One region of the Candidatus Clostridium stratigraminis genome, then DNA from elsewhere that is predicted to be linked to it. Evidence: a T-box and tRNA genes for the amino acid it is inferred to sense, from the RefSeq annotation. Region 1 holds a T-box; the other regions hold tRNA genes.
The links. A T-box is a leader RNA that pairs with one kind of tRNA and senses whether it is charged. The one in region 1 lies ahead of proS (proline--tRNA ligase), so its partner is inferred to be a tRNA-Pro.
Positions count from the first base shown of each region.

Region 1 (10,201 bases):
ATTGACATCAGATATGATTCACATTTGTTAAGAAAGAGTGATTTTAGTGATAACTATAAGAAAAGTAATTGAAGCTTCAAAATTCAGTGATGAATTTTCTTTAGCTTATGAAAACAATAAAGATATTTATAAAGATGCGTTATTTTTTGATTTAGAACATTATGTTTATAAGAAACCGATTTGTATAGGTGTTTTTGGCTGTGCCTTTTATAATGAAGAAGAAAAAAATCTAATTGTTACTCAATATATGATTGAAAATAAAAAAGAAGCTAAGGAAATATTACTGTTAGCGGAAGAATATTTTAATGTTATGCAGGAAATTTACAAGAAGAAATATTTAATTACTTTTTCAGGTAATAATGATTACACTATGATAAATTATTTATTTAAACAAAATAATATTAATATTGATTTACAGGAAAAATATATTGGAATTGATTTGCAAAAAGAATATGAAAAGGTTAAAAAGAGTTCAATAGGTCTCAAGAATCTTGAAAAGGAATTTGGTATAAATAGAGATAGTGAGCTAATTAGCGGTTCTAATTTAGCAAAGACAATTTGCAAAATTATAAAAGATGATGATTATATGAATAGAATGCCGAAGGAGAAGAAAGAAAAAATACTATCTTATAATGAACAAGATGTGGTGAGTCTTTTTCATATGTGCATTAATTGGGATAATATTATTAAAATTGAAGAAGAAATTGGTAAGGCTGCGGAATGATATTTTCCCAGCCTTATTTTTATAATGGTAATAAAAATTATTTGCTCAAGCATAAATTAACATAAGAAACTTTATATTAAGGATAATATATGTCATATCTAAAATATTATGATATAATAGAGAAAATATATAATAGGGGATATATACAATTTATTAGGGGGATAATATAATGCTTAATTTGAAAAATGATATTGCAATAGCTGCAGGGAAAATAGCAGCACCTTTAGTGCTAAAAAATGCAAAAATAGTAAATGTGTTTAACCAAACAATCGAAGAAAATGATATAGCTATTAATGGGGATAAAATAGTTGGTATTGGCAAATATAATGGAACTCATGAAATAGATTGCAATGGACTTTATGCAGCTCCAGGTTTTATTGATGCACATGTTCATATAGAATCATCAATGGTAACTCCTGAAGTGTTTTCTCATCTTTTAATTAGGAAAGGCGTAACTACAGCAGTTGTAGATCCACATGAAATTGCAAACGCATTAGGTAAAAAAGGCATAGATTTTATGCTGGAAAATAGTAAAAAAAGTGTTATGGATTTGTTTTTTATGCTGCCCTCCTGTGTACCTTGCACAGAATTCGAGGATACTGGGGCAGTACTTTTAGCTGAGGATTTAAAAAGCTACATCAACGATGAAAAGGTTTTAGGGCTTGGTGAGGTAATGGATACTCCAGCAGTAATAAATTGTGACACAGATATGTTAAAAAAACTTGAGGCCTTTGAAAATAAACATATTGATGGACATTGCCCAGGCATTAATGATAAATGGCTCAATGCCTACCTTTGTTCTCATATAAAGACAGACCATGAAAGTTCAACTTATGAAGAGGCATTGGTAAAGGTACAAAGGGGAATGTATGTTATGCTAAGAGAGGGTTCTGCTACTAGAAACCTTAAGGATCTTTTACCTGCTGTAAATAATAATAATTATAGCAGATTTTTATTCTGTACAGACGACAGACATATTCATGATTTAATTGAAGAGGGAACTATAGATAATTCAGTAAGACTAGCTATTGAACAAGGTTTAGATCCAATTAAGGCATACACTATAGCCTCCATTAATGCTGCACAGTGTTATGGCTTAAGAGATAGAGGAGCAATTGCACCAGGCTACAAAGCTGACTTAGTTATTTTTGAGGATTTAAGTAAACTTAAGATCAAAAGTGTTCTAAAGCAGGGGAAAATATATAATGAAAATATAACCTATTCTTCCTATGATCTAGGATCTTCAGTTAATCTTAATAGCGTAACTTCAGATGATTTTAAAATAAATACAAGGGGAGAATATGTAAATACCTTAAAGCTTGTTCCTCATTCTGTTGAAACTAGAACAGGTAAGAGAAAAGTAATTGATGTTAATGGTATAGTAAAAGCATTAGAATGTGATGAATATTTAAAGATTGCAGTATTAGAGAGATATAAGAATACAGGTAAAAAAACTGTTGGATTTATAGAAGGCTTTGGACTTAAAAATTGTACAATAGCTCAAAGCATTGCCCATGATTCACATAATATTATTGTTATAGGCGATAACGACGAGGACATGGCACTTGCAGTGAATACAATTATAAAACTGCAGGGAGGAACGGTAATGGTTTCTAAAGGGGAAGTGCTTGGTGAATTAAGTCTTCCAATAGGTGGTCTTATAACTTCTGATGACCCATATATTGTAGCGGAGAAAGTAAAAAGTATGTCTAAAATAGCAAGAGAACACGGTGTAAAGGGAGATTTTGATCCTTTTCTCACTTTAGGATTTATGGCACTTCCGGTTATTCCTGACATAAAAATAACTGCAAGAGGAATATTCAATTATGAAAAATTTAATTTTGTAGATATATTTACAGAAGAATAATTGAAGGTGAATAAATAATGTTTATAAGAGGAATAATTCTTGGGGCTGGTAAATCCAGTAGAATGGGCTATAATAAGTTAGCTATTAAAATAGATGACAGTACAATCCTTCAAAGGGTAATTGAGAATGCTAAGGCATCTAAGCTAAATGAACTTGTGTTTATAACTGGTAAATATGATCTGGATACAGATATTAAAAAGCTTCATAATGAAGAATATGAAAAAGGTATGAGTACCTCCATTAAAAAGGGACTTGAAAGCTTTAATGGGGATGCAGTTATGATTCTTCTCGGGGATATGCCTTTTGTAAGCAGTGGGTTAATAAATAAGCTTTATGACTGCTTCAATAAGAGCAATAAAAGCATAATTGTGCCTATAAATGAAGGTATGAGAGGAAATCCAGTTATTATTGGTAAAAAATATTTTCAAGACCTATTAATTAACGAAGGTGACAAAGGAGCAAGAGATATTATAAATAATAATCCTGAGGATGTTTTTCAACTTGAAATTCAAGATAGGGGCATTTTTATAGATATTGATGATAAAAGTGCAGTAGAAAGGTTTTTATAATATGAAAGTGCCATTATGCAAAATTAAATTTACATAATGGCACATTTTTTATTAATATGCTCTACCCCAGTAAACTAACTTTTTAGCTGGTTTTCCGCAGCAAACACAAGTATCTGCTACACTTTCCTGCTCAAAAGGCATACATCTAGAAGTAGCCCCTGCTGTTTCTTTAATAGAGTCTTCACAAGCTCTGTCTCCGCACCACATAGCCTTAACAAAACCAAGCTTACTATCTAATATGTTGTTAAAGTCCTCCATATTAGCTGCGGTGCTTGTTTTTGTGTTTTGTGCAGCTCTTGCTTTTTCTAGTAGAGATTTTTGGATATCTTTTAGTGTTTCTAGAACTTTAACTTCTAATTCCTCTAATGAAACAACTATTTTTTCACGGTTATCTCTTCTAACTAAAACAGCTTGATTATTTTCAATGTCCTTTGGACCAATTTCAAGACGCAGAGGAATTCCCTTCATTTCATATTCGCTGAACTTCCAACCTGGCATTTTATCGCTGCAATCCATTTTAACTCTTGCTACCTTTGATAAGGCATCTTTAATTTCTTCAGCTTTTTCAAGCACTCCAGCTTTATGCTGGGCAATAGGGATAATCATCAATTGAGTTGGAGCTATTTTTGGTGGTAATACAAGACCACTGTCATCTCCATGAACCATTATTAATGCACCAATTAATCTAGTAGTCATACCCCAAGAGGTTTGATGTACATATTGAAGCTTACCATTTTTATCAGCATATTGAATATTAAAGGCCTTTGCAAAGCCATCACCAAAGTTATGTGAAGTTCCACACTGAAGTGCTTTTCCATCATGCATTAAGCTTTCAATGGTATAAGTAGCCTCAGCCCCTGCAAACTTTTCCTTATCAGTTTTACGACCCTTAACAACTGGAATAGCTAAATATTCTTCACAAAGCTTAGCATATACATTTAGCATTTTTATTGTTTCTTCTTGAGCTTCTTCTGCAGTGGCATGAGCTGTATGACCTTCCTGCCATAGGAACTCGGTTGTACGAAGGAAAGGACGTGTAGTTTTTTCCCATCTGACAACTGAACACCATTGATTATAAAGCTTTGGCAAATCCTTATAGGATTGAATTATTTTAGAATAATGATCGCAAAACAGTGTTTCAGAAGTTGGACGGACGCATAACCTTTCTGTTAATTCCTGATTACCTCCATGAGTTACCCAAGCTACTTCAGGAGCAAAGCCTTCAACATGGTCAGCTTCTTTTTGAAGAAGTGACTCTGGTATAAACATTGGCATATATACATTCTCGTGACCGGTTTCCTTAAACATAGCATCTAAGTTCTTTTGTATGTTTTCCCATATTGCATAGCCATAAGGTCTTATTACCATACAACCCCTTACACTTGCATAATCAACTAACTCTGCTTTCTTTACAACGTCTGTATACCATTGAGCAAAATCTTCATCCATTGGAGTAATTGCTTCAACTAATTTCTTCTCTTTTTCCTTACTCATAATCTTCCTCCTAAATTTTTATATAATAAAAGCCTCCAATCCCTAAAAGGGACCGAGGCTAATTTTCGGCGGTACCACCCTAATTGATGCATAAGCATCCTCTTAAGTCTATTTATCGACAGAAAGCCGCTGCATTTTATTAAGTGCAGAACTCAAAGGCGGGTTCAAAATTAATCTTTAGAAACCTTCCACCAACGGCTTCCTCTCTGTAAAAGATACTATCTTTACTATTCCTTTTCACAGTTTATTTATTAAATTATCCCTACATTAAAACAATAATAGTGCAAAAGTTTATTTGTGTCAACAACTTTTTATAGCAAAAACAGATTCAAATAATGAGAAAACAGTAAATCGAATTAAAAGTTTTCATCCTTATATTTATTACTCTTCATCACATTCACATTCACCTTTATATTCCAAAGCAACTCCTATTTTAACTTTAATGTATGAACCACATTCATTCTCAAGTAGAGCCGCATTAAAATAAGCATAAGTCCATTCTACACATGGTTCATTACAATTACATGGTTTTGGACAGCAGGTATGAGATATATTTTCATTTACTGGGACTGAGCTTGAGCCGCATATATGAGAATGTGTTGGATAACAAAATCCATCTATAGGGTAAATAGGAATACTCACAGAAAAATTAACCTCCCCAACTGCCCTTATTTCATATCCTGCAACTACTTCACACTTCTTAGGATGTTCGCACTCTAAAGCTGGCAAAGTAACCTTTTGAATTAATGGATTTTTGATACAGGACAACCCTCCCAAATTGAAGCATATGGCAGGTGAAAAATCAGTTAGCTTAAAGCCTCTTGGCAATTGAATAAGGCAGCAAGTTTTTATTATCTTTTTACATTTAGATCGAATTTTATGACCTTCATGTTCATCTATAGGTATGCCAGATTTATCAAAATAATATGTCTTATTATATTGAAAGTTATTTTCCTTGGTGAAATCTTCATTTGATATTGACATATTTGATTTATCAAAGAAGTATACCTTATCGGTTTGAGTATTGCCATCATTAGTAAAATTTTCATCAGTTGTATTTGCATCTGAATTATTAAAGAAGTTTTCCTCATTATTTTGAGTATTGTTACCATTAGTAAAATTTTTATTAGTTGTAGTAGCATCTGAATTATTAAAGAAGTTTTCCTCATTATTTTGAGTATTGTCTCCATTTGTAAAGTTTTCATCAGTTATAGTTGTATCTGATTTACAAAAATCAAATATCCCCTTAAACTGAAGGTAGTCTTCTTTTGTATAATTTTTATCAGCATTGGTCATAATCACTCTATCCTCCTTACTCAGTTTTCTTTTTACACTTAACAAATTTTGTTTATATATTTTATCTCTCAAATCATTTAATAATATAAAATACAAAGCACTAGCAAATGGAACTATGCCTCTTTGAATAAGAAAATAATCCGCTGTCAAGCAGAAAATAAGACTTTCACAATCAAGACAAACCTGATGTATATTAGAATGAATTTCTACTTTACTATTTTTCAACATCAATGTGTATCCTCAGAAACAAAACCTGCTAGCTTCACAGCGTATTCTATTGGGCGCTTATTGCATCTACTCATAACTTCTGAGCTGTCCAAACGTTTTAAACTTACTTTTAAAGGCTTTCCATTTACCTCAATAAGCCAAATCTTTTTATCTATATCAATGGTCATATCCAATCCTAATTCAATGCAGTCACCAAACTCTTTCTCTATTGTTAAGCATATTTCTCTTCCAAGACGAACTATATTCTCATATAGACCATTTGCTGTTGAAAAGCTCTCATTAAAAACTTCCATTAATATAGTTTCTAAATTTTCAACTGTTCCTCCACTTCTTGGGCTTGTAATTATGCTTCCTCTTCCAGCAATACGTCCTGCTATACCACTTAATTGCCAGATGCCATCGCAGCTCTTTTGAAATAATGCTCTAAAGTCGAAAGGATTTCCTTTGTATTTAGCCTTATTAATCTCCTGCTGTATAATATAGCCTCCTCCAATTTTAGAATAGGGACGCATTAAATTTTCCAACTCTTTAAGTGACTTCAAACTTACAATATGATTTCCTTCGGTGGTTCTATACTCAGCCTTATTACCTTCATTGTTATTTTTACTAATTCTAAAGATTCCTTTTCCTTTACTTAAAGAATCAGGCTTTAAATAAAGACTAGGATATAGCTTCAGACTATTTATTAAATCATTTGAATTCTCATATGGTATTGTAGCTGGGATAATTGGAACCAGCCCAGGATTTTTTTCAATAGCTTTTATAGTTTCCCATTTTGCAAGCTTAACCATAGGATTAAGAATTTTACAAATATTCTTTAATCTTTTTCTGAGCTCAATGCTTTCAACTCGACAGTTATTCTCTACATTGCGGTCATAAATTATTTTTGGAAGGGGTAATATTTGAGAAGTCCAGTTTAAATTCTCTCTTATCAATGCATTAATTTGCTTTCTATCCCAATCAATATTATTAATAGAAAAAAAACAGCATAATCCATAGAGGCTTTTGCAGACTGCTTGTGCCTGTATATATTCAGTTATATTTTTACCGCTGCTTAAAAGCTCAATCTTACTTTGATTTACAAACATTCCGATGTAAGGTCCAATTTCTAGGTGCCCATTTTCTATTTTTCTAATTTGCATAACTGTACCTTGCGTTATATATAGTTCACTTTCTGTGTCCTTAGATAAATATAATCTAAAACAACTCGTGTTATTGTTCCTTACAATAACCTTTTTCAGTTGAACACTAGCTAAGCCCATTGTTAAAATGATATATTTCACTGTGTCTCCTAAGCCAAAATATATAGATTGCTCTCTTGTAAGATAACAGGTTCTCTTATCTTCTGAGTCCACATAGGTTATTTTAATCTTGTCAGGCATGCTTTTGTTCACCTCCAAAAGATTATTGATGGCTTATTTAAATAATTGTATCTAATTTAATATATGTGATTAATTTTGATAGTGTTAATAGTTAAATGAACAATTAAATAAACCCATACAACTCACCTTCATAACTTACAAGCATATATTATAGCAAGGGATTTTGTACTATATCTAATATTTACTTACTAAGAGGTGATGAAATGGAAGAAAAACCTACAATGCTTCAAGATGAATCTATAACATTAAAAAGAGAATTAGGACTTGCTACTGCAACTGCTTTAGTTATCGGAAACACAATTGGCTCAGGTATTCTAATGGCGCCTCAAGGTTTAGCTGCAGCTTCAAACCCTACTACTACAATCATTGCATGGATAATAACAGCTATTGGATCTATCTTATTAGCCTTAAGCTTTGCTAAACTAGGTTCAGCTATGCCAGAAACAGGAGGACCTATAGTCTATATTAGAGAAGCCTTTGGCGAATTTGCTTCTTTTTTAGGCACTTGGACATACTGGATAGGCATATGGGTTGGAGATGCAGCCATAATAACAGCTGCAATAAGCTATTTAAGCTGCTTTTTTCCGATAATTAATGCCAACAGACTATTAGCATTTTTAATTTCATCAGCTATACTTTGGATATTTACCTTTATTAATGTGAGAGGCGTAAAAGGGGCTGGAGCTGTTAGCATGATTACCACTATATGCAAAATATTGCCGCTAATAATATTTGCTGCAATTGCAGTAATGCATTTTAATAGCAGTAATTTTACTACAGCATCATCTAACAACAATATTGGATTGTCCACTCTGCCAGCAGCTGTTGGTATAACCTTATGGTCTTTTCTAGGATTTGAAAGTGCTACAATTCCAGCAGGAGAAATTAAAAATCCAAAGAGAAATGTAAAACTAAGCACTATTTATGGAACTGTAATTACTGCAGTAATTTATATTACAATTAGCGTTTTAGCTATCGGGGCAATGCCTCAATATAAGCTTGCAGTATCAAATGCTCCATTATCAGAAATTATTAATACATTAACTAGCAGCAGCTGGGGTAGTACCTTAATTGCTTTAGGTGCTGTAATCTCCATAATAGGAACAATTTCCGGATGGATTCTTTTATCTGGAAGATGTGCTTATGCAGCTGCAAAAGATAAGATATTTCCAAAAATATTTGTAAAAATTCATCCTAAAAATAAGACTCCATATGCTGCACTAATTATATCTAGCATTGGAACAAATATAATATTAATAACCACTTATGTTAATACTCTAAATTCAGCCTTTAATTTTATAATATTGCTTTCTACCCTGTCTATATTACCTGTATATACCTTTACAGCTGCAGCTGAAATAATGCTTTTGAGAAAGGATCCCACTAAGTTTAATATATTCACCTTTGTAAAAAGTTCTATCGTGGCATTATTAGCTTTTGCGTACTCTATTTATGCAATATATGGCACTGGCGCTACAAACGTTATGTATGGTTTTATATTAATTCTTATAGGTATTCCATTTTATGTATATATGAAACTTCAAAATAATACTAAAGAAAAATCTATATAGTATTTTTTAAACTGTATTTAAGATCAAATTATAGACTGTTGCCATAAATTTTGTCAGCAGTCTTATTATTTTTAAAAGAAATTTAAGGTGAAATACAGCATTACAGCCTCTTAATTAATTAACCAAAAAAAGTAAAATACATATAATAAACTATGTATTAATTGATATATAAAGCTTTACATATGTTACAACTACATTATACAAGGAGGAAATGAAATGAAGCCTGGACCAATAATTGGAATCCTAACAGATAGAATACGCCGTAAAAAAGATCTCATCTATAAAGCCACCACTAGAGAATTTAGATCCTATTTAGAGGCCTGTAATGAAATTGGGGCATCATTATATACTTTTGACTTAAATTATATAGATTTTATTGATAAAAAAGTATATGGTTATATACCCTCAATAGATAGCCTTGGCAAGATGGTTTGGGATGGGCAATTGCTTCCAATACCAGACTTAATTGTTAACCGCGCATACGTATCTGCTTCTAGTAATAAGAATGAAAAAATAAACAAACTAATAAACGCTTTTCCAAATATTAAAATAATTAATAGGGTCACACAAATTTCAAAATGGGAGGTGTATCAGGCATTAAAAAATAACAATGATATTAATATGTATTTACCAAAGACAGTACTGTTTGAGGGTATAGATTCTTTAAGTAATATGCTAAATGAATTTTCTTGTGTATATCTAAAACCTACAGACGGTAGTCTGGGAATTGGTATAGCGAGGATTACAAAAGATAAGGGAGATGAGTATCTTGCTGAGTACAGGTTAAGGAAAAACAATTATTCTATAAGTGGCAGCTTAAGTGATATTTTACTACAGCTAGAACCCTTGATGGAGAAAAGTATATATACTATTCAAGAAGGTATTCCTTTAGCAACTTATAGAGGGAATATTTTTGATCTGAGGGTGTGTGTACAAAAGGATGGTACCGGTAAATGGATGATACCAGTATGGATAATTAGGGCAGCAAACCCTGACAATGTTGTAACCAATTGTGCAGCTGGTGGTATTTCATTAAAAGTAGAAGATGCAATAAATGCACTTTTCCCTGA
Region 1 is NZ_JBJHZZ010000010.1:20,241-30,441, forward strand. It holds gene ACJDUG_RS12925 (HAD-IB family hydrolase) at 1-31, shown strand, start outside; gene ACJDUG_RS12930 (ribonuclease H-like domain-containing protein) at 68-724, shown strand; gene ade (adenine deaminase) at 894-2,591, shown strand; gene ACJDUG_RS12940 (nucleotidyltransferase family protein) at 2,609-3,160, shown strand; gene proS (proline--tRNA ligase) at 3,212-4,654, opposite strand; T-box leader at 4,699-4,904, opposite strand; gene ACJDUG_RS12950 (hypothetical protein) at 5,036-6,181, opposite strand; gene ACJDUG_RS12955 (YheC/YheD family endospore coat-associated protein) at 6,178-7,560, opposite strand; gene ACJDUG_RS12960 (amino acid permease) at 7,764-9,131, shown strand; gene ACJDUG_RS12965 (YheC/YheD family endospore coat-associated protein) at 9,348-10,201, shown strand, end outside.

Region 2 (10,201 bases), on a different contig from region 1:
AATGGTAGCAATAGGAGTGAGTAAATGATGGATTATAATGTTTTAGTTGTTGACGATGATAATGCAATTAGAGAATCTATAGAGATATATTTAAAGAATGAAGGCATAAGGGTAATAGAGGCCAGTGATGGACTTCAGGCACTAGAGTCACTTGAAAGAGAAGAAATTCATCTTATTCTAATGGATGTTATGATGCCGGTAATGGACGGTATAAAGGCAACTTTTAAAATTAGAGAAAGCAAAAATATACCTATTATAATGCTTTCAGCAAAATCGGAAGATACTGATAAGATATTAGGCCTTAATATAGGAGCAGATGATTATATAACAAAGCCTTTTAATCCCCTGGAGCTAGTTGCTAGGGTAAAGTCTCAGCTTAGAAGGTATACAAATTTTGGATACTTTAAAGATGAAGATGAAATAGTAATAAGAGGGCTTGCGCTAAACAAACATACAAAGACCGTTAGAGTAAACGGAGAAGAGGTAAGCCTTACGCCTACAGAATACCGTATGCTTGAGCTTCTCATGGAGAATAAAGGAAGAGTGTTTTCTATTGCAGAAATATACACAAGAGTTTGGAATGAAGCTTTTTACAATGGTGAGAATACCGTGTCGGTTCATATAAGAAGAATACGAGAAAAGATAGAGATCAATCCAAAGGAACCTGAATATCTTAAGGTGGTGTGGGGAATTGGTTACAAGATCGAGAAATAGGTATCTATTTGCACTTGCGCTTTTAATATCTATGTTTGCATTTGCTGTAGCTCTGCTTTCGGTATTCGATATTGCAAATAATAGGCAGTATCTTACAAAGGATAGTTATTTTAAAAGCTACACCTACAAGGATAATTTGAGAAGCTATTTTCAGAATGTACAAATTTTAATGACAAGTTTAAAAGATTACTCGCAAAAAACAGAGAATGAAAAGCTTAGCGACTTGAAGAAGCAGTATCTTAAACCAGATGATACAAACTTAAAGTCTATCTTGATAGCCAACGATTTAGAGTATAATGCGGTAAAAGTAAAAATAGATGCTGAAAAAGCTTTAAAATATTATATAAAAGATAAAAAAAGTAATAAAGTTTATACAAACATTGAAGAGCCTGGTAATGTGGAGGATTATATAAACAAAAAAGCTGTGTATGTTGATAAATTTCCTAGGAGTATTGGCAGTGACAGCTATTTGCAATCTATAAACAGCTGGTTTCAAAGAAATGGCTTTGAAGGAAGCTTTATATTTATAAAATCTAATGGCGGCTTCAGTCAAATGACCGAAGACTACAACTACTACAGTTCTATAGGAGAAAGAGTAAAAAAAGAAGAGATTATTTTTATAGCATCGCTAGTAGTTGGAATAGGCGTTCTCATTTTATTTAAATTAAGAAACAAGTCAGAAAGCGGAATAAGGAATTTGTATAAGAAAATCCCTTTAGATTTAAGGATGCTTGTATTTTTTGTTTATAATTTTACCAGTCTGGTCTATTTATCCCATATTAATTTTTTTTATTCTCCTATTGGAATTAATCATTTTGCAAAACTATTTATGGTAATGGTATATGTTTATTATCTTATGATAAGTATAGGTACTACACTAGAACTTGTGCGTAGTAAAGATGAGTTTACAGCTCAGCTGAAAAGAAGCATATGCTGTCAATTATACTTTCTTTGGAAAGAAAGCCGCAGAATCAAAGGAACATTGTATAAGGAGCTGTCCTTATTTGTATTTACTACATTGTTTGGAATGTCCATTGCAATAATAGAAGTTTTACTCAGAAGACATGATGCATTGTTTTTTGTAGCATTTCTATATATTATCGTGTACTTGCTGTTTGTCCCAACATATATTCTTAAAAGAGTAGTAGCCTTGAATAGAATAATTGAGGGAACTAATGCCATAGCTTCAGGAAATCTGGAATATGCAATGGAGGAAAATGGAGAAAGCAGTTATATAGCCATTGCAAAGAATATAAACAGCATGAAGGAGAGCTTCAAGAAATCGGTTGAAAGCCAAGTGAGAAGCGAAAGGCTTAAAACTGAGCTTATAACCAATGTATCCCATGACCTTAAAACACCTCTGACTAATATAATAAGTTATGTAAACTTGCTGAAACAAGGTAATCTTTCTGAAGAACAAAGAAAAAAATATATAGAGATTTTGGAGCAAAAGTCTCAAAGGCTTAGAGTACTTATTGAGGACCTTTTTGAGGCTTCCAAGGTTTCAAGCGGCGCAGTTGAACTATATATTGAGAAGGTTGATATTGCGTCCCTCCTAAGGCAGGCTCTAGGTGAGTTCGACGAAAAAATAAATAATTCCTCCCTTACCTTTAGAACAAATATACCTGTAGATGAGGTATACTTAAATTTGGATGGAAAAAGAACTTGGAGGGTATTTGAAAACTTGATAGGCAATGCGTTAAAGTATTCCCAGCCCAGCTCCAGAGTATATATTGATCTTGTAGAAAAAACAAATAAGGTCCAGGTTATAATAAAGAATATGTCTTCCTATGAATTGGATTTTGATGTAGATGAGATTTTTGAAAGATTTAAAAGAGGAGATAAGGCAAGAAGCACAGAAGGTTCAGGCTTAGGTTTGTCAATTGCAAAAAGCATTGTAGAGCTTGAGGGCGGACATATGAAAATAGATATTGATGGTGATCTTTTTAAGGTTACAACAGAGTTTTATAAATAGATTATGGACTTTCATTTCCTCCTTCTTTGAAAAAAAGTAAAGTCGCTAGCACTTTACGGTTTTACCCTAAAATACTAGCGACCTCACAGTTAGGCAATTTGGTCTGGGTAACAAGATTTGAACTTGCGACCTCTAGAACCCCATTCTAGCGCGCTACCATCTGCGCCATACCCAGATATTAAAGTAATATTTTCTTTGTTTAACAAAATATATTATAAACTGCTTACTAAAAAATTTCAATACTTTAGGCATAATTACTCTCATTTAATAGTGTCAGCGCTTAACTGTATCTATATTTATTACTTTATTGGTAATTACATCAGTTACAGATATTTCTTTTATTTAAGCTTTAAAAGATATTAATTTTTAATAATTGCTTTTTATGGATTTCTATCCTAATTTTAAAATAAAATTAAAAAGAAAACTATTGAGAACTTGTTTAAGGCTCAATAGTTTCATAACTTAATATTAAAATTAAAATATTCAAGCATATTTATAGCTGTTTAATTAAAGAATTATGCAGATTAGTCCGCCGGTACCTTCGTTTATGATTTTTTGAAGAGTTCTTTGAAGTTTTACTTGTACATCTTCAGGCATCTTATACAGTTTATTTTGAAGCTCTTCTTTAACGAGGATTTCAAGCGGCTTACCAAACATATTGCTCTGCCATATTTTAGACTTATCATTTTCAAATTGCTCTAACAGTGACTTCATAAGCTCTTCACTTTGCTTTTCTGTTCCCATAATAGGAGATATTTCGGTTTCAATATCAGCCTTTATTAGATGCAGAGATGGAGCACTTGCTTTTAGCTTAACAACACACCTGCTACCTTGTTTAACAAATTCAGGTTCCTCCAGTTTCATCTCAGAAAGCTGTGGAGCAACTAAACCATAACCAGTTTCCCTAACATCCTTTAAGGCAGCTGCAATCTTATCATATTCAACCTTTGCTCTATTTAAATCATACATTATAGCCAACAGTTCATTTTCACCTTTAATGTCACAATTGCAGACTTCGCTTAATACTTCATAAAATAAGGTGTTTTTAGGATTTAGTGCAACTCTAGCTGTACCATTTCCCATGTTTACTTCATTAATACTAGTTAAATCTAAGAATTCAACTTCTCTAAAGGCATCAAGAGAACGTTTTACATCCCTTAGCTTTAAAACCTGTTTACAAAGATCCTTAACTAAATTAATAAAGTTTACCTTAAGCCAATGCTTAGCATCAAGCTTCTCAATCCATTCTGGAAAATCAATATTAATTTCAGTAACAGGGAATTCTCTAAGTATAGTCTGAAAGATCTTACCTATGTCTTCTTCTCTCATATTCAATACATCCAAAGCCTCTACTGGAACATCATATTTTTCTTCTAGTTCAGACCTTAATTCTAAGGTCCTTGCATCATTTACATGAGCTGAATTTAAAAGAATAATAAATGGCTTATTAATTGCTTTTAGTTCATTAATAACTCTCTCTTCTGCCTCAACATAATCGTCTCTGTCAATATCAGTTATAGATCCATCAGTAGTTACAACAAGACCTATTGTAGAATGTTCATTAATAACCTTTTTTGTTCCAATTTCAGCTGCTTCTTCAAAGGGTATTTCATGGTCATACCAAGGTGTACTAACCATCTTTGCCCCATTAGCCTCCATGTAGCCTTGTGCACCTTTAACAATATATCCTACGCAGTCAACCATTCTAATCTTACACTTTGTTCCTTCATTTAAGTGTATTTCTATAGCTTCATTTGGAACAAATTTCGGTTCTGTAGTATGAATTGATTTTCCTGATGAGCTCTGTGGAAGCTCATCCTTTGCTCTTTGTTTCTTATAGGAGTTTTCTATATTTGGAATAACCATCAAATCCATAAACCTTTTAATAAATGAAGATTTACCAGTTCTAACAGGTCCCACAACTCCCACATAAATGTCCCCTTGCGTTCTTTCGGCTATGTCCTTATATATATCGAAATTTTCCAACGCATGCCTCCCAATAATACTTATTAACACTATATATATATTGGACAACATATAAAATTATAACTATAAAAAAAATAAAAAAATCTTATAAATTATAAATTTCGTCTTTTTTATCTCGAGACATAAGTTCATATACGGCTTCTTTTGGATCCTTACCTTCAAATAAAATCTTATAAAGAACATCAGTAATTGGCATAGATACCTTAAGCTTTTCTTTCAGCTGATAAAAAGCCCTGCAGGCCCTAATACCTTCTACTACCATTCCGATTTTATCAATTGCCTCATCTACCTGCATTCCTTGTCCAATCAAAATGCCTGCCCTTCTATTTCTGCTATGCATACTTGTGCAAGTTACAATTAGATCACCAATTCCCGTTAAGCCTGAAAAAGTTTCCTTCTTAGCTCCAAGCTTAGTTCCAATCTTTACTATTTCATGCATACCCCTTGTCATAAGAGCAGCTTTGGCGTTATCTCCATACCCTATACCATCTGAAATACCTGAGGCTAGAGCTATGATGTTTTTAACAGCCCCACCAATTTCAACACCAATTAAATCAGTATTGGTATAAACTCTAAAGGTGTTTGTCATAAAAAGATCTTGAACTTTTACTGCACATTTTTTATGTTTAGATGCAGCAACTACAGCTGTTGGGATGTCTAGTGCCACTTCTTCGGCATGACTTGGACCTGAAAGTATTACCACTGGACTTAGTGGAAGTTCTTCTTCAATTACTTCCGATAGAATTTTTTGAGTATCTTCTTCAATACCCTTAGCTATACAGATTACAATTTGCTCTTTTGAAATAAATTGACTTATTTGTCTGCATAAGCTTCTCACAACATGAGAAGGAACAGATAATACAATAAAATTACTATTATCCACTGCTTCTTTTATGTTTTCATAAGCTTTAACATTACTTGGCAGCTTGACATCAGGCAGATATTTTTTATTTTCCCTGTTTATATTAATGCCCTGAACAATACTTGGGCTTCTATCCCAGAGCTTCACACTAATTCCTTTTTTAGCAAGCAATGTACTTAATGCAGTACCAAAGCTTCCGCCGCCAAGAAATGTAACCTCATTAGTCATATCAGTCCTTCCTTTCACGAAATTGTATTTTTATAGCTGTACCTTCAAAATTAAAACTCTCTCTAATTTGATTTAGCAAATACCTTTCATAGGAAAAATGTACTGAATTATAATCATTAATAAAAAATATAAAGGTTGGCGGTTTTGTATCTACCTGGGTTACATAATAGATTCTCAACCTCTTTAAGCCTACAATTGGAGGTTCCTTCATTAAAACAGCCTTATTTATAACATCATTTAAAAGCCCTGTAGATATTCTTCGGCAGGAATTGTCATAACAGTTCTTAGCCAATTCTAGTACCTTATGTACCCTTTGCCCTGTTTTTGCAGAAATAAATAAATATGGAGCATAATCTATAAAGGATAAATTATATTGTAAGGTCTTTTTAAAATTTTGCATGGTTTTATCATCTTTTTCAATTAAATCCCACTTGTTCACAACTACCATTATAGCTTTTCCCTGCTCATGAGCGTAGCCTATAATCTTTTCATCCTGCTCTGAAACTCCGTCTTCAGCATCAATCATTAGAATACAGACATTTGCTCTTTCTATAGCAGCAAGTGTTCTTACAGCACTATATCTTTCAATTTCCTCTTTTATTTTACTCTTACGTCTAAGACCAGCAGTATCTATTAGAATAAATTTACCTTCATCAGTTTCAAGAACACTATCTATGGCATCCCTTGTTGTTCCAGGAATATCACTGACTATGACCCTGTCTTCGCCTAAAAGTTTATTTATAAGTGATGATTTTCCTACATTAGGCTTGCCTATCATGGCAATTTTAATGTATTCTTCATCCTCTGCATCCTCAGAGTTTTCAGGAAAATAAGAAACTACTTTATCAAGCATATCGCCAAGTCCTAAAGCTTGTGAAGCTGAAATTGTTATTGGATCACCTATACCTAAATTATAAAACTCATATGCATTATCCTCATCAGTAAGGTTGTCAATTTTATTTACTACAAGTACTATAGGCTTTTTGCTCTTTCTTAGCATTTGAGCTACTTCAGCATCAGCACCAGTAAGGCCCTCTTTACCATCTACGATAAATACTATTACATTTGCTGTATCAATTGCTATTTGTGCTTGCCTTCTCATTTGGGAGAGAATGATGTCTTCACTTTCTGGCTCAATTCCGCCTGTATCAATTATAGTAAAATTATATTTAAGCCATTCAGCCTCTGCATATACCCTATCTCTTGTTACCCCTGGCGTATCTTCTACTATAGAAATTCTTTTCCCAGCAATTTTATTAAAAAGTGTAGATTTCCCCACATTTGGTCTTCCTACAAATGCTACTATCGGTTTACCCATTATTTTTCCTCCTATTCAATGCAATGTGTGTTAATTAATTCAATTAAGTCTTCCCCTGTATAGTCACAGATAATTATTTTTCTATTTATAGTTTTTTCTAATTCCTTTACAGTTATATCATCAAGAAAAATTTCTTCACCGCCTCGAAGCATATTTTGAGGTATAAGTACAAATTCTCCTAAGGTAAGGTTCCTAGTTTGCTCTATTATATCCTTACCCGTTAAAAGACCAGCTACTGTTATTGTCTCACCAAATAGCTTATTGGCTATTTTAGCTACTTCTAGTTTAATACTGCTGTTATACTTCATAATTTTATTAGCTGCAGCATTTATTTCATTAAAAGCTAGGGCCCCAGTTATAATAGTAAAACTCCCCTTGCTTACTTTGCCTAAATTAGGTAATGAAGAAGTAATATTGTCCCTAAACATTCTTATCATACCTATACCATCTTCAAGCTGCTCTAAACTTCCATAAAAGTCCTTGTCAGGAATTTCTAAATTTGCAAGCACATAAAATTCATCTGAGAGTCTCACAAAGGGAGAACCTATTTCCTTTATATATTTGTCTTGCAGTTTCTTAATGCTGTATATTTCCTTTAAGCTTCTTTCCTTATCAAACAAGGTAACTTTAAAAAGACCTTCTCTAAATTTTGTGGCACCTATAGGTACTACTGCAACATTTCTAATAGCTGGATATAATTTAAATAAATCTTCTGTAGTTGAAATTAATTCCTCTCCATTATTAATTCCTGGAACTAAAACTATTTGACAATTAATATCTATATGAGCATTAGCAAGCTTTTGAAGCCTTTCATATATATTGCCGGCAAATCTATTATTGAGCATCTTTACTCTTAGCTCAGGATTTGTAGTATGTACAGAAACATTTATTGGACTTATCCTATATCTAATAATTCTATCTATGTCTTCATCCTTCATATTAGTTAAGGTTACGAAATTTCCCTGCAGGAAAGATAGCCTAGAATCATCATCCTTAAAATACAAAGTTTCTCTCATTCCCTTTGGTAGCTGATCTATAAAACAAAATAAGCAATTATTGGAGCAGCTTCTTGCATTATCAAGTATTGAATTTTCGAATTCTACTCCTAAATCCTCATCATATTCCTTTTCAACTTCTATCTCCCATACTTCACCATCTGCTTTTTCAATTTCAAGGACAATATTTTCATCTGCCATTAAAAATTTATAATCAATAATATCTTTAATTTCAGTTCCATTTATACTAATTAATCTATCGCCTATTTCTAAATCTATTTCTTCTGCTAAACTAGTTGGTGAAACTTTAACTATTTTGTTCTTCATATTTTCACTCCCAAAGGTTATATCTATACATTATGATATAATACCCTAACTGAAATTATTAGTCAATGAATTTCAAATAAGAAAAGTGTTTAAAAAAATAGGATAGTTGAACCTATCCTATTTTAATTGGTATTTCGATTATAAATTTTGTACCCTTCGAAGGTTCACTATAAACATTTATATTTCCATTTAAACTTAAAACTATATGCTTGACAATTGCCAGCCCAAGGCCAGTTCCGCCCTCAGCTCTAGATCTAGCCTTATCAACTCTGTAAAATCTCTCAAATATCCTGTCTAAATGCTCCTTAGTCATACCAACTCCAGTATCTTCTACCCAAAGAATACATTTAGTTTGGCTATAATCAGTACCAATGGTTACCTTTGCATTCTTACCAGAATATTTAATTGCATTGTCAACTAAATTTATAAGCATCTGCTTAAACATATCACTATCTCCAATAATATTAGGAACAGTTTTACCAGAAACAGATAGTGTAATATTCTTACTTTCAGCTGTATTTTTCATGAGATTATAGACGTTGTCGACTATAGTATTTACATTAACTACTTCATTTTTCTCTAATTTATGCTGCTCTAAGGAAGATAGGGTTAAAATATCATTTATTAACCTTGTTAATCTTTCTGCCTCATCATTTATTATATCCAGGAATTTAATCTTTTTATCTGGATCCTCAACATATTTTAAAGTTTCAGCGAAGCCTTTAATAGATGTTAAAGGAGTTTTAAGTTCGTGAGAAACATTAGCAACAAATTGAGAACGCATATTTTCAAGTCTTTTAATATCTGTAATATCCTGTAGTACAGCAACCTTACCTATAAGCTCACCTGAGTTAATGATATCAGCAGTTTTTATTCTTAATTCTCTCTCTCTTGGCCATAAAACCTTAATTTCATTATAGTCGTAGCTTGAATGCCTGAATAAGTCCTCTAACTCAAAATCTCTTATGTTATCCATTAAGTTTTGACCGATAATGTTTTTATTTAAGCCAAATATTTCTTCGGCATAGGGATTAATCATAATAACTTTTGAATTTTTATCTATGGCTATTACTCCGCTGTCCATACTTTTTAATATTGCCTCAAGCCTGTTTTGTTTATCTGTTACATCTTTAAGTGAAAATTGAAGCTTATCAGCCATATCATTAAAGGCTCTTCCTAAGTCTCCTATCTCATCCCTTGAATTTATTACAACTCTCTTATGGAGCTCACCCTTTGCTACATTTGAGGTGATGTTTTGAAGCTCCTTAATAGGCTTTAAAATCCCATGAGATAGTTTTGAAGATACTAAAGCAGCAAGAATAAGCACTAACACTATAGTTATAAGATAATATCTAATATATTTATTCTCAAAGCCATAAACTAATGCAACAGGCATAGAGCTTCTAATTATATAACCATCATCGAAGCTAGTTGCCGCATAGATCATTTTCCTATGTACGGAAACACTGTACCTATCACTATAGCCAACCCCATTTGCCCTTGCATCTTTTATTTCCGGCCTATCATTATGATTATTCATAGTTTCTGAATCAGCTTCTGAATCAAATATAACATTGCCTTCTTTATTTATATATGTAACTCTAATATCAAAATCATGTAAATTGTTTTTAAAGAAATCCTCTCTATTTTTAAGGTTATCTGTTTTTATTAAATTAATTACTAGATTATTATTTTGTGCTAGATTTTCTTTAATAGTTTCTATATATTGGTGATTAATAATTAATATAAATAGTGTTGTCAAAATGACAACACTTAGAAAAAGCACCCCTAAGGTT
Region 2 is NZ_JBJHZZ010000004.1:138,013-148,213, forward strand. It holds gene ACJDUG_RS08770 (response regulator transcription factor) at 25-714, shown strand; gene ACJDUG_RS08775 (sensor histidine kinase) at 692-2,689, shown strand; tRNA gene ACJDUG_RS08780 (tRNA-Pro) at 2,789-2,864, opposite strand; gene spoIVA (stage IV sporulation protein A) at 3,197-4,675, opposite strand; gene ACJDUG_RS08790 (NAD(P)H-dependent glycerol-3-phosphate dehydrogenase) at 4,761-5,765, opposite strand; gene der (ribosome biogenesis GTPase Der) at 5,767-7,083, opposite strand; gene ACJDUG_RS08800 (DUF512 domain-containing protein) at 7,095-8,405, opposite strand; gene pnpS (two-component system histidine kinase PnpS) at 8,518-10,201, opposite strand, start outside.
Region 2: it has a tRNA-Pro gene. The T-box ahead of proS (proline--tRNA ligase) is inferred to sense a tRNA for this amino acid. The anticodon was not compared.

Region 3 (10,201 bases), on a different contig from region 1:
TCATCAACTATATTAAGAAGGGCAAACTTAAACAGCGCCTTATGCTCATAGAAATCAGAGGTAATATTATTTAATTCTTCGCTATTATTTTTATATTGCATTACTTCATCAATACTAATTACAGAAACAATGTAGCTGCTTCCCCTTAAATTAATATCATAACTTCTTAAACCCTCTTCAATATCATCTTTATCCATTGTAGTGGTTATTAGAGAAGTAAGGAATTTGTCCTTAAGTACTGGTATGCTTTTTCTATAATACTCTCTTAGAGCTTCAACATTCTCTTTTTCTGCAATTTCATCATCTAATTGCTTCTTCACCTTTGTTAGTATTTCAGAAAGCTCCACTGACCCAACGGGTCTTAAAATATACTCAGAAACATTTAATTTTATTGCCTTATGAGCATATTCAAATTCGTCAAAGCCTGTCATTACTATAACCTTAGTAGTAGGATACTTTTCTTTTACACACTGGGTGAGCTGAAGGCCATCCATAAATGGCATTTTTATATCAGTTAGAAGGACATCAGGCATTGTTTTTTCAAATAGTTCTAAGGCTTCTTTGCCATTTTCTCCTTCGCCAACTATTTCAAAACCAAGCATATACCAATCAACCTTATTTATTATACCTTTTCTAACCTCAATTTCGTCATCAACGATTAGTAACTTGTATTTTCTCATAATTCACCCCATAGGAATCACAATCTACTTTTACTTGTTATTTATATATTAAAACAAATATACAATATCTTCAAGCACATAACTTTATACCCTTTATTATATCTTAAATCTGTAATTAGGGTTAAATAAAACTAAATCTCTAAAATAAAAAAGACTGCAAAATGCAGCCTTACTTCAAAAATCATTTAAATTTTTTATAATATTTCATTATTCTAATTCTAAATTAAAAACAAATATTTTTTATTGCTATTATTAAAATACTTAAAGAACCTTGCTTAAAAAATCATGAGTTCGAGTCTGTTTTGGAGAATTAAAAATCTCCTCCGGAGTACCTTCCTCTATTATTACTCCTTCATCCATAAATATAACCCTATCTGCAACTTCCTTTGCAAAACCCATCTCATGAGTAACTACCACCATGGTCATTCCCTCATTGGCAAGTTCCTTCATAACCTGCAGAACCTCACCTACCATTTCAGGATCAAGAGCAGAAGTAGGCTCGTCAAATAACATTACATCAGGAGACATTGCAAGTGCCCTTGCTATTGCTATCCTTTGTTTTTGCCCACCAGAAAGCTGAGACGGAAAGCTTTTTGCCTTATCTTCTAAGCCAATTCTCTTTAAAAGCTTGTATGCAATTTCTTCAGACTCTGTCTTGCTTGTTTTTTTTACCTTTATTGGTGCCAATGTTATATTATTTAAAATCGTCATATTAGGAAAAAGATTAAACTGCTGAAATACCATTCCAATCTTTTCTCTAAGCTTATTTATATCTGATGCCTTATCCATAACAGAAGTACCTTCAAAGAATATTTTACCTCCTGTGGCCTCTTCCAATAAGTTTAGGCAGCGTAAGAAAGTACTTTTACCAGATCCGCTTGGACCTATTACAACAACAACTTCGCCTTTATTAATTTCTATATCAATACCTTTAAGTACATGGAGCTTATCAAATTTTTTATTTAAATTTTCAACCTTAATCACTAGTTTTAAGCCTCCTTTCAGCTATGCCCATAAGCTTTGAAAGAGTATAAGTCAATACAAAATACATGATTGCTGCAATTATCAGTGGCTCAAAAGCTCTAAAGGTATTTCCTCGAACGGTATCTGCATTATACATAAGTTCATGTATACCGATAACTGAAACTATAGAAGATTCTTTTATTACAGTAATAAACTCATTTCCTAAGGCAGGAAGAATATTTTTTATAGCCTGAGGTACAATTATATATCTCATAGCTGTTCCATATTTCATTCCTAATGATCTTGCAGCTTCAAGCTGCCCCTTATCCACGGCTTGAATTCCCGCACGAATTATTTCTGCCACATAAGCTCCACTATTAATAGATAGTGCCAGTATTCCAGCAGCCATATCAGGAAGATTTATGCCAAGGAGGCTTGGAAGCGCATAATAAATTATATATACCTGAACAAGTACAGGAGTGCCTCTAATAAATTCTACATAAGCTGCTCCTATAAAATTTAATAACTTATTGTTTGATATCCTCATTAATGCCAGAATAACTCCAAGAATTACACCAAAAATCACAGTAAAAATTGCTAGAACAATTGTATACCTAACTCCATTTAAAAAAAACATATAGTATTTAGGTAAAAAAGAAAAATCCAATGCTTCTACCTCCTAAGCTGCATAAAATATTTATTCCACTAAATTATTGGCATCAATAACCATCTTATCAATAGCCTTGCTGTTTGTAAGCTTATCTAAAGTTTTGTTTATAGCATCAACTAAATCCGTTTCTCCTTTTTTAACTGCCACAGCAGAACCAGCATCTTCTGTTTTTAACTCAATATCAGAAATAGAAAAGTCTTTATTGGCATTTACATAAGCTTTAGCAACTGGGCTTTCAATTATAGCTGCATCTATTTTCTTTGTTTTTAAAGCAAGTGCTATATCTGTAATCTTACCTAGTGCTTTTGCCTGGGCCTTTGGAAGTTGGTTCTTTGCTATATCTTCTTGGATTGATCCCTTTTGAACACCAAGACCTTTTCCATTTAAATCATCAATTGTCTTTATTTTATCTTTGTCTTCTGTCCTAACTACTAAGGTTTGAGCTGCCTTATAGTATATGTTTGAGAAATCTACACTTTGCTTTCTTTCTTCTGTAGGTGTCATTCCAGCTAAAACCATATCAACATTTCCCGACTCCAACGCGTTTAGTAATCCTTTGAAATCCATATCTTTAATCACAAGTTTTACTCCTAAGTCCTTGGCGATTTCCTTTGCGATTTCAATATCAAAGCCTACGATTTCATCATTACCTGAAACTGATTTATGGAATTCATAAGGAGGGTAATCAGCACTTGTGCCTACAACTAATTGTCCTGCTTTCTTAATTTTATCCACCTTTGTGGTTGTAGCTGCATTGCTTGACGCACTAGCATCTTTTTTACCGCAAGCAGTAAAACCCAGCGCCATAATTGCAATAGTAGATACTGCTATAATTTGTTTAAGTTTGTTATTCATATTATTTCCCCCTCTAATTCTGTATGTAAACATAATTAATATTTACATTCTCATATTTTTACTAAAAAATTAACTGTTAATTATTAAGTATATGCATTATTATACTATCTTATTTATAATTATGCAACAATTAATATTCATATTTATACATAAAATTTTTATGTTCCAGCTACATTCTCCCGCAAGAATTCTTGGATTAAATCCAATAATTGCTAATATTTTATTGAAAACGTTATCGTATTTTTATACATATGTATTTTAAAGAAACAGTATAATTATTCATATTATCTTCTTAAAAGCAACTCCGATAATTAATAAAAATGTAATATCTTATTATATCTTAATAATTATTTTCTCTTACCTGCGTAAAAATAATAGATTTGGTAAAAATACTTATAAGCATCTGTTTAATTATTTATTCTAAATGGGCTTTAACGAGTAGTTTTATGAGCGGGAGCGAGTAGCCTTTAACTACTCAGTCGTGACCACAAAAAGGAGGATTTCAAATGCGAAATTTTTTAATTTCTGCTGGTGCAGATATTGTATTGATATTAGTTTCTTACTTTATTTTTAAAAGCATTATTAGTGGGCCAACAAGGCATAGATTATACGAAAAGTTTCTAAGCTCATTTGCTAAGTTTGTAATATTGATCTTCCTTGCCTCTATAATAATTACAGGAGCTACAGCACTTATTTTATATAAAACCAGATATATTCAGTATATAAATATTGCAGCTCCGGCCCTTGTATCTATATTAGTAGGCTTTATTATTTCTACTGTTCCTACTAGAGGAATTGGAGATAAAGATAAAGAAAAATAGATTTTTAAATAAGACAAAGTTGAGTCATGGGGGCACTTCTCCTGGCTCATTTTTATGTCATTAACAAAAGTGTTTGGTAGCAGTCATCATTTGAATTAGTTTAAGAATTTTAAGTTTCAATAGGAAAATCTAGTATAAAGTTGGCTATAATTCTTGAATTTTTAAAAATATTTTTATATAATTATTATTGTATCGGGGTGTAGCGCAGATGGTAGCGCGCGTGCTTCGGGAGCATGAGGCCGCAGGTTCAAATCCTGTCACTCCGACCAAAACTCAATAAGTATTCTTCTAGTAATAAAGTCCAATAATACTGGACTTTTGTTATTTCTAAGATAAAAATAGGTGCATTAAAATAGGATAACTCCTATTTCAATGCACCTTACATAATCTTACACGTACATCCTATAACTTGACTTTGAATGCAAAATTAACTACATTTTTATATAATTCTAAGCTTAACGCAGCTGTTTTATGGCCATATATGCTATTCCTGCTCCTGCTAGTACTCCAAGAGCTCCAACACCCGCTTTAATATTTTGAGCCTTTCTTCTTTTTTTAGGCATTATGCTTGATGTAATAGAACTTATATCAATATTCATAAAATCTACCTCCATTAATTATAATCATATATCTATTAAATATTTTCATATATATGTTTCCCCTTAAAGCTATAACTATTCCGCAGCAAACTTAACACAACATTCCATTCCAATTATTTGTATCTTCTATTATCTTTTCTTTAGCTTTTTCTGCAACAGTATTGCTTATTTTCCTATTAAGCGCAAGCTCATCTACATCTCTAGTCCTATCTTGATTTACAAACATCCTCAATTGTTCCTTACTAAAACCCTTATCTATAGCTACATCATACGCTGTTTTATTTAGAACCCTAGCTTCATCAAGTTCAGACTTTGTGGCTCCAATTTTATTTAATAATACATCATTTGCGCTTTTTACAATTTTAATATCTTCCTTTTCTGCTTCAACTTGGGGACTACTAGCTTCATTTTCTGATTCATAATTATTTTCTCTAATATTATTTTTCTTGGAATTTTTTAATATTGGATAAATAACTGCTCCAATTCCTGCAGCTGCAATGATACTTCCAATTGCTATATTTCTATTTATGTTTTTCATGATAAATCCTCCTCTCTATTATCTAATTTGCCCAATTTTATATCCTAAATACATAGAAACAGCTGGAGTAAATATCCAGCTGTTATAATTTCATTATTTCTTTTTATAGTTTTTTATAAAAAAGTCACTTTCTTTCATGGATGTTACTATTGATTTATAGCAGGCTATTAAAACAATAACCGTAACCGTCATAATGGCCATTGCTACTGCGATTATCATAAACCTTCCTCCATAACTATATACTATAGTATAATTTATGAAGTTAAGCATTGAAAGGTTATAATTTTTCTCCTCCCCAATTTTTAAGCATTTCTCTTACTGACCTTGTCATTTCTTTAGAAAACTCAGTACCAGTTTTCCTAGCATACATAAATTGACCATAATTTACAGCCTGGGCTTTATTTTCTGGCGATAGCCTTTTTTCCCTTTCAATAAACATGTCTTTGAAGTCATCATTATTTAATCTTTTATAATTTTCTTTGAAAACTATATATTCCTTATCAAATCTAGGGCTAATAATCTTTTTCTGTTCCTCAGGGTAATAACCTAAACATAACATTGCAGCAGGAAAAACCCATTTTGGAAGATTTAATAGGTCTTTATGTATTTCATAATTTTCAATAATGTCACCTATATAACAGGACCCTATATTAAGAGCTTCTGCAGCCACCACAGCATTTTGTGCAGCAATTACAGCATCAGCTAAAGCAAGCATTAAGTCACCTTCATCAGGAGCGTTATAATCCATGTTCTTTAAGGAACAATATTCTTTAACACTGCAATAATTGTAATAATCAAACCATCTTTGCATATCAGCTAAAAATATCAGTACAATTGGAGCATTAGCAATAAAGGGTTGGTTGTCACAGCTTTTACTAAGAATATTCTTTTTTTCCTGATCTTCTATTACAATTATAGAATATAACATCATATTGCCTGCAGTAGGAGCTCTCATGGCACTATTAAGAATAATATCCAAATGTTCTTTTTTAATAGGTGTATTCTTATATTTTCTAAGTGACATTCGATTTTTTAATAATTCTATTGTTTCCATAAAAATCCCCCCAGTTTTAATCCTTATAAATAATTCTACAGTAATTGGAAAATTCCTCTATTAAAGAGGAATAAATACTCAAAATAATTTTTATTTATTCATCCGGCTTCTTAGGATTTTCTGAAGCAATTTCTTTACTAGCTTCTGCGAGCATATTAGGATAAAAATCTATTTCCATCTTTTCTATAAAGCTGTCTGCTCTACCTGAAGCCTTGCAAAGAGAAGCTGTAAAAAAACCAATAGTTCCTCCAATCATAATCCATAAAACAGCTGACATAATTATCACTCCGAATTCATTTTTTATTTTAGTTTTTGCATTTTCTTTATAATTATGTATTATTTTCATATTAATTTTCTGTTAATTGTAAGGCCTAAGTGAAAACGTTATGATATAATATATGTACAAATATAATATTATCTTAAAGGAGCTGGAAATGTGGATATCAAAGAGTTATTTAAAATATTAGTAAAGGCTTATTATGAAGATAACTTTGAGACTATAGTTGATAATCTACTTATTGAGCAAAAGGAAAATAAAGATACTTTAAATAAAATAATATCCGCTCTATGTGGAGTAGACTCACGTGATATTAGCGAAGAATACTCACGAGAGTTAAAAGCTGCCATATTTAATTATATCTCTTCCAATAAGGTTGTTATAAGAGTTAAGAACTGCACATTAGATTGTATGGATGCAGAAGGAAAAACTAAATGCCAAAGTAATTGTGCCTTTAATGCAATATCTATAGATGCAAGGCAGTGTAAGCTATATATAGACAAAACTAAATGTACTGATTGCGGCTTCTGCGTAGATGCATGTCCTAATAATTGTTATATGGATAAGGTTGAATTTCTTCCATTAATAAAGCACCTTGATAATAAAGAAAGTTCAATATAATAAAATAATGCGGGGTTTCTCAAAACATTATAAAGCAAATGAAAATCCTCTTGAACATATAAGCATTTCAAATACCATATTTTATATGTTCAAGATATGTTCATTTTAACTTGTAATTTGAGATGGCCCCTTTTTTGTATAAAAAGGTACAATATTAACAAAATATATTAATGACTACTTTTTTTAATGTAAGGGGTGAAAAACTTGAAGGCTGAATATAGTAATTTATTTAAAGAAATTATAAGCTCTTATTATAAAGGAAATTTTGAGGAAAAAATAAACTCAATTTTATCAAATAAAACTATAGATAAGGATGCCTTAGCTGGTGTTATATCTTCCTTATGTGGAGTTGAAATTAGTTTTAGTGATAATTACTATGAAAATTTAACATTAGCTATTAAGTCCTACGAAGCTTCTCATAAAATTGTTAATAAGGTTAAAACCTGCTCTATGGACTGTGCAGATAATGATGGAAAGACAATTTGTCAAAAATCATGTCCTTTTGATGCTATATTTATTGATACAGAAAAGCATACTTCTGTAATTAATGCAGAAAAATGCACTGATTGCGGTTTTTGTGTGGAAGCCTGCCCCACCGCTTCCATTGTTGATAAAATAGAATTTATACCTTTTGCAAATTTATTAATGGAAAAGGAACCGGTAATTGCTGCAGTGGCTCCCGCCATTACCGGTCAGTTTGGATCGGATATTTCAATTAACAAATTGCGAACGGCTTTTAAAGAAATGGGTTTTACCGAAATGGTAGAAGTAGCTTTTTTTGCTGATATGCTTACCTTAAAGGAATCCGTTGAATTTGATGAGCATGTACATACGGAGAAGGATTTTTTAATAACTTCCTGCTGCTGCCCTATGTGGGTTGGTATGCTTAAAAGAGTATATGAAAATCTAGTTAAATATGTATCCCCTTCAGTATCTCCTATGATTGCTGCCGGAAGGGTCATGAAGCAATTAAATCCAAAATGCAAGGTTGTTTTCATAGGACCCTGTATAGCTAAAAAAGCAGAGGCTAAAGAAAAGGACCTACTTGGCGATATTGATTATGTTCTCACCTTCTCCGAGCTTAAGGATATTTTTGAAGCCTTAGAAATTAACCTGGAAGAACTAGCGGAAGATTACTCTACAGAATATGCCTCAAAAGGCGGAAGACTTTATGCTCGTACTGGTGGGGTATCTATTGCAGTAAGTGATGCAGTGGGAAAACTTTTCCCAGAAAAGCACAAATTATTAAAGGCTTCTCAGGCCAACGGAGTTCAAGAATGTAAAAAGATGCTTAGCGATGTGCAGCAGGGTATAGTTAAGGCCAACTTTATAGAAGGTATGGGCTGTATTGGTGGCTGCGTTGGTGGACCTAAGGCCATTATACCCAGGGAAAAAGGAAAAGAATTTGTAGATGATTTTGCATTAAATTCAGAAATTAAAGTAGCAGTCGACAGTAATTGCATGCTTGATATCTTAGAAAAGCTTAATATTTATTCGGCAGATGACTTTAAATATAAAGAAAGAGTTGAGATTTTCGAAAGAAATTTTTAATGGTATAATATAATTGAAATTTTTATAAACGCATCAATTGATAATTGCTGCGTTCTTCAAAGGTATATAGAATACATGAAGATTAACAATCTTCTGCGCTATTAAGGAATATGGAGGAGTTTATGTTAAAGGATATTAGGGCAGCAATATTTGATCTAGATGGAACCCTTATAGATTCAATGTGGCTTTGGGAAAAAGTAGATATAGATTTTCTAAGCAAAAGAGGTTATGAGCTTCCAATGGATTTAAAGGAAAACATTGAACATTTAAGTTTTATTGATACTGCAAAATACTTTAAAGAAAGATTTAACCTTCTGGAGAATATTGAAGAGATAATGGCAGAATGGAACAGTATGGCCTTTGAGGAATATGCAAATAATGTTTCATTGAAATCTGGAGCTAAGGAATATCTCCACCATTTAAAACTAAAAGGTATAAAAATAGCTCTTGCTACTAGTAATTCCGTACCACTCTTGGAGGCAGTATTAAAAAATAACGGAGTATATGGATATTTTGATGTAATAACCACCACAAATGAAGTGAATAGAGGTAAAAATTTCCCCGATATTTATCTTCTCTCAGCAGAAAAACTCAAAGTTAAGCCAACTGATTGCATAGTTTTCGAAGATATCCTTCCTGCAGTATTAGGTGCTAAAATGGCGGGTATGAAGGTTGTTGCGGTACATGATCTTTATTCAGAATATCAAAAAAACGATATAATCGCTTCAGCAGATTATTATATTTATAAATATGAGGATATAAGCATAGCTGGTTAAATAAAAAGAGAAGATTTTTTTAAGTCTTCTCTTTTCTTATGTAAAACTATAATTTTTAATGAATATAATATTATTGGAAGCTATTGTAGGAGACAAGTATTTTGTTTTTATTCATTTTGTTTTTATTATTAATTGGGCTTTGTTTTATGATATACATTTATCTAACAAACAAAATAGTGCTTTTACGCAAGCAGGTAATGCTGCTTGCAAATCAAAATGATGAATTAAAAAATAAACTTAATAAGTTAATTCTTGAACAGAAATTAGAAAGACAAAAAAAGTATTCTGATAATAACCTGCTTGAAGAAAATCCTGTAACCAAGGATTTAGATGAAGAAATATAGTCTATTTTTTCGTAAATAAATAGCAGAATGAAAGTTTATTTATCACATGATTAAAGGCTTTGCCTTAAACAAAGCCTTTTAAAATCTATTTAGCCTCTTGGCTTAAATACAAGAGCAGCTAGAAAACCAAAGATAATTGCCGCAGATATGCCTGCACTTGTAACTTCAAAAATACCAGTAAGTACACCAATGAGTCCATCTCTTTGCGCCTCCACTAGAGCACCTTTAACTAGTGAATTTCCAAAGCTGCTTATTGGCACGCTTGCCCCTGCACCTGCAAATTTTACTATTGGATCATATAATCCAATTCCACCTAAAATTGCACCTACAACTACAAGAGATGAAGTTGTATGGGCAGGGGTAAGCTTAAATACATCCATCATTATCTGCCCTATAACACATATTCCACCACCTACTAGAAATGCCAAAATAACTTTTATCATCATTTTCAC
Region 3 is NZ_JBJHZZ010000013.1:21,711-31,911, forward strand. It holds gene ACJDUG_RS14345 (response regulator) at 1-680, opposite strand, end outside; gene ACJDUG_RS14350 (amino acid ABC transporter ATP-binding protein) at 942-1,664, opposite strand; gene ACJDUG_RS14355 (amino acid ABC transporter permease) at 1,657-2,310, opposite strand; gene ACJDUG_RS14360 (transporter substrate-binding domain-containing protein) at 2,341-3,168, opposite strand; gene ACJDUG_RS14365 (hypothetical protein) at 3,675-3,989, shown strand; tRNA gene ACJDUG_RS14370 (tRNA-Pro) at 4,183-4,258, shown strand; gene ACJDUG_RS14375 (hypothetical protein) at 4,445-4,588, opposite strand; gene ACJDUG_RS14380 (hypothetical protein) at 4,680-5,126, opposite strand; gene ACJDUG_RS14385 (hypothetical protein) at 5,220-5,345, opposite strand; gene ACJDUG_RS14390 (nitroreductase family protein) at 5,404-6,180, opposite strand; gene ACJDUG_RS14395 (hypothetical protein) at 6,275-6,457, opposite strand; gene ACJDUG_RS14400 (4Fe-4S binding protein) at 6,617-7,078, shown strand; gene ACJDUG_RS14405 ([Fe-Fe] hydrogenase large subunit C-terminal domain-containing protein) at 7,283-8,629, shown strand; gene ACJDUG_RS14410 (HAD family hydrolase) at 8,752-9,405, shown strand; gene ACJDUG_RS14415 (hypothetical protein) at 9,552-9,749, shown strand; gene spoVAE (stage V sporulation protein AE) at 9,839-10,192, opposite strand.
Region 3: it has a tRNA-Pro gene. The T-box ahead of proS (proline--tRNA ligase) is inferred to sense a tRNA for this amino acid. The anticodon was not compared.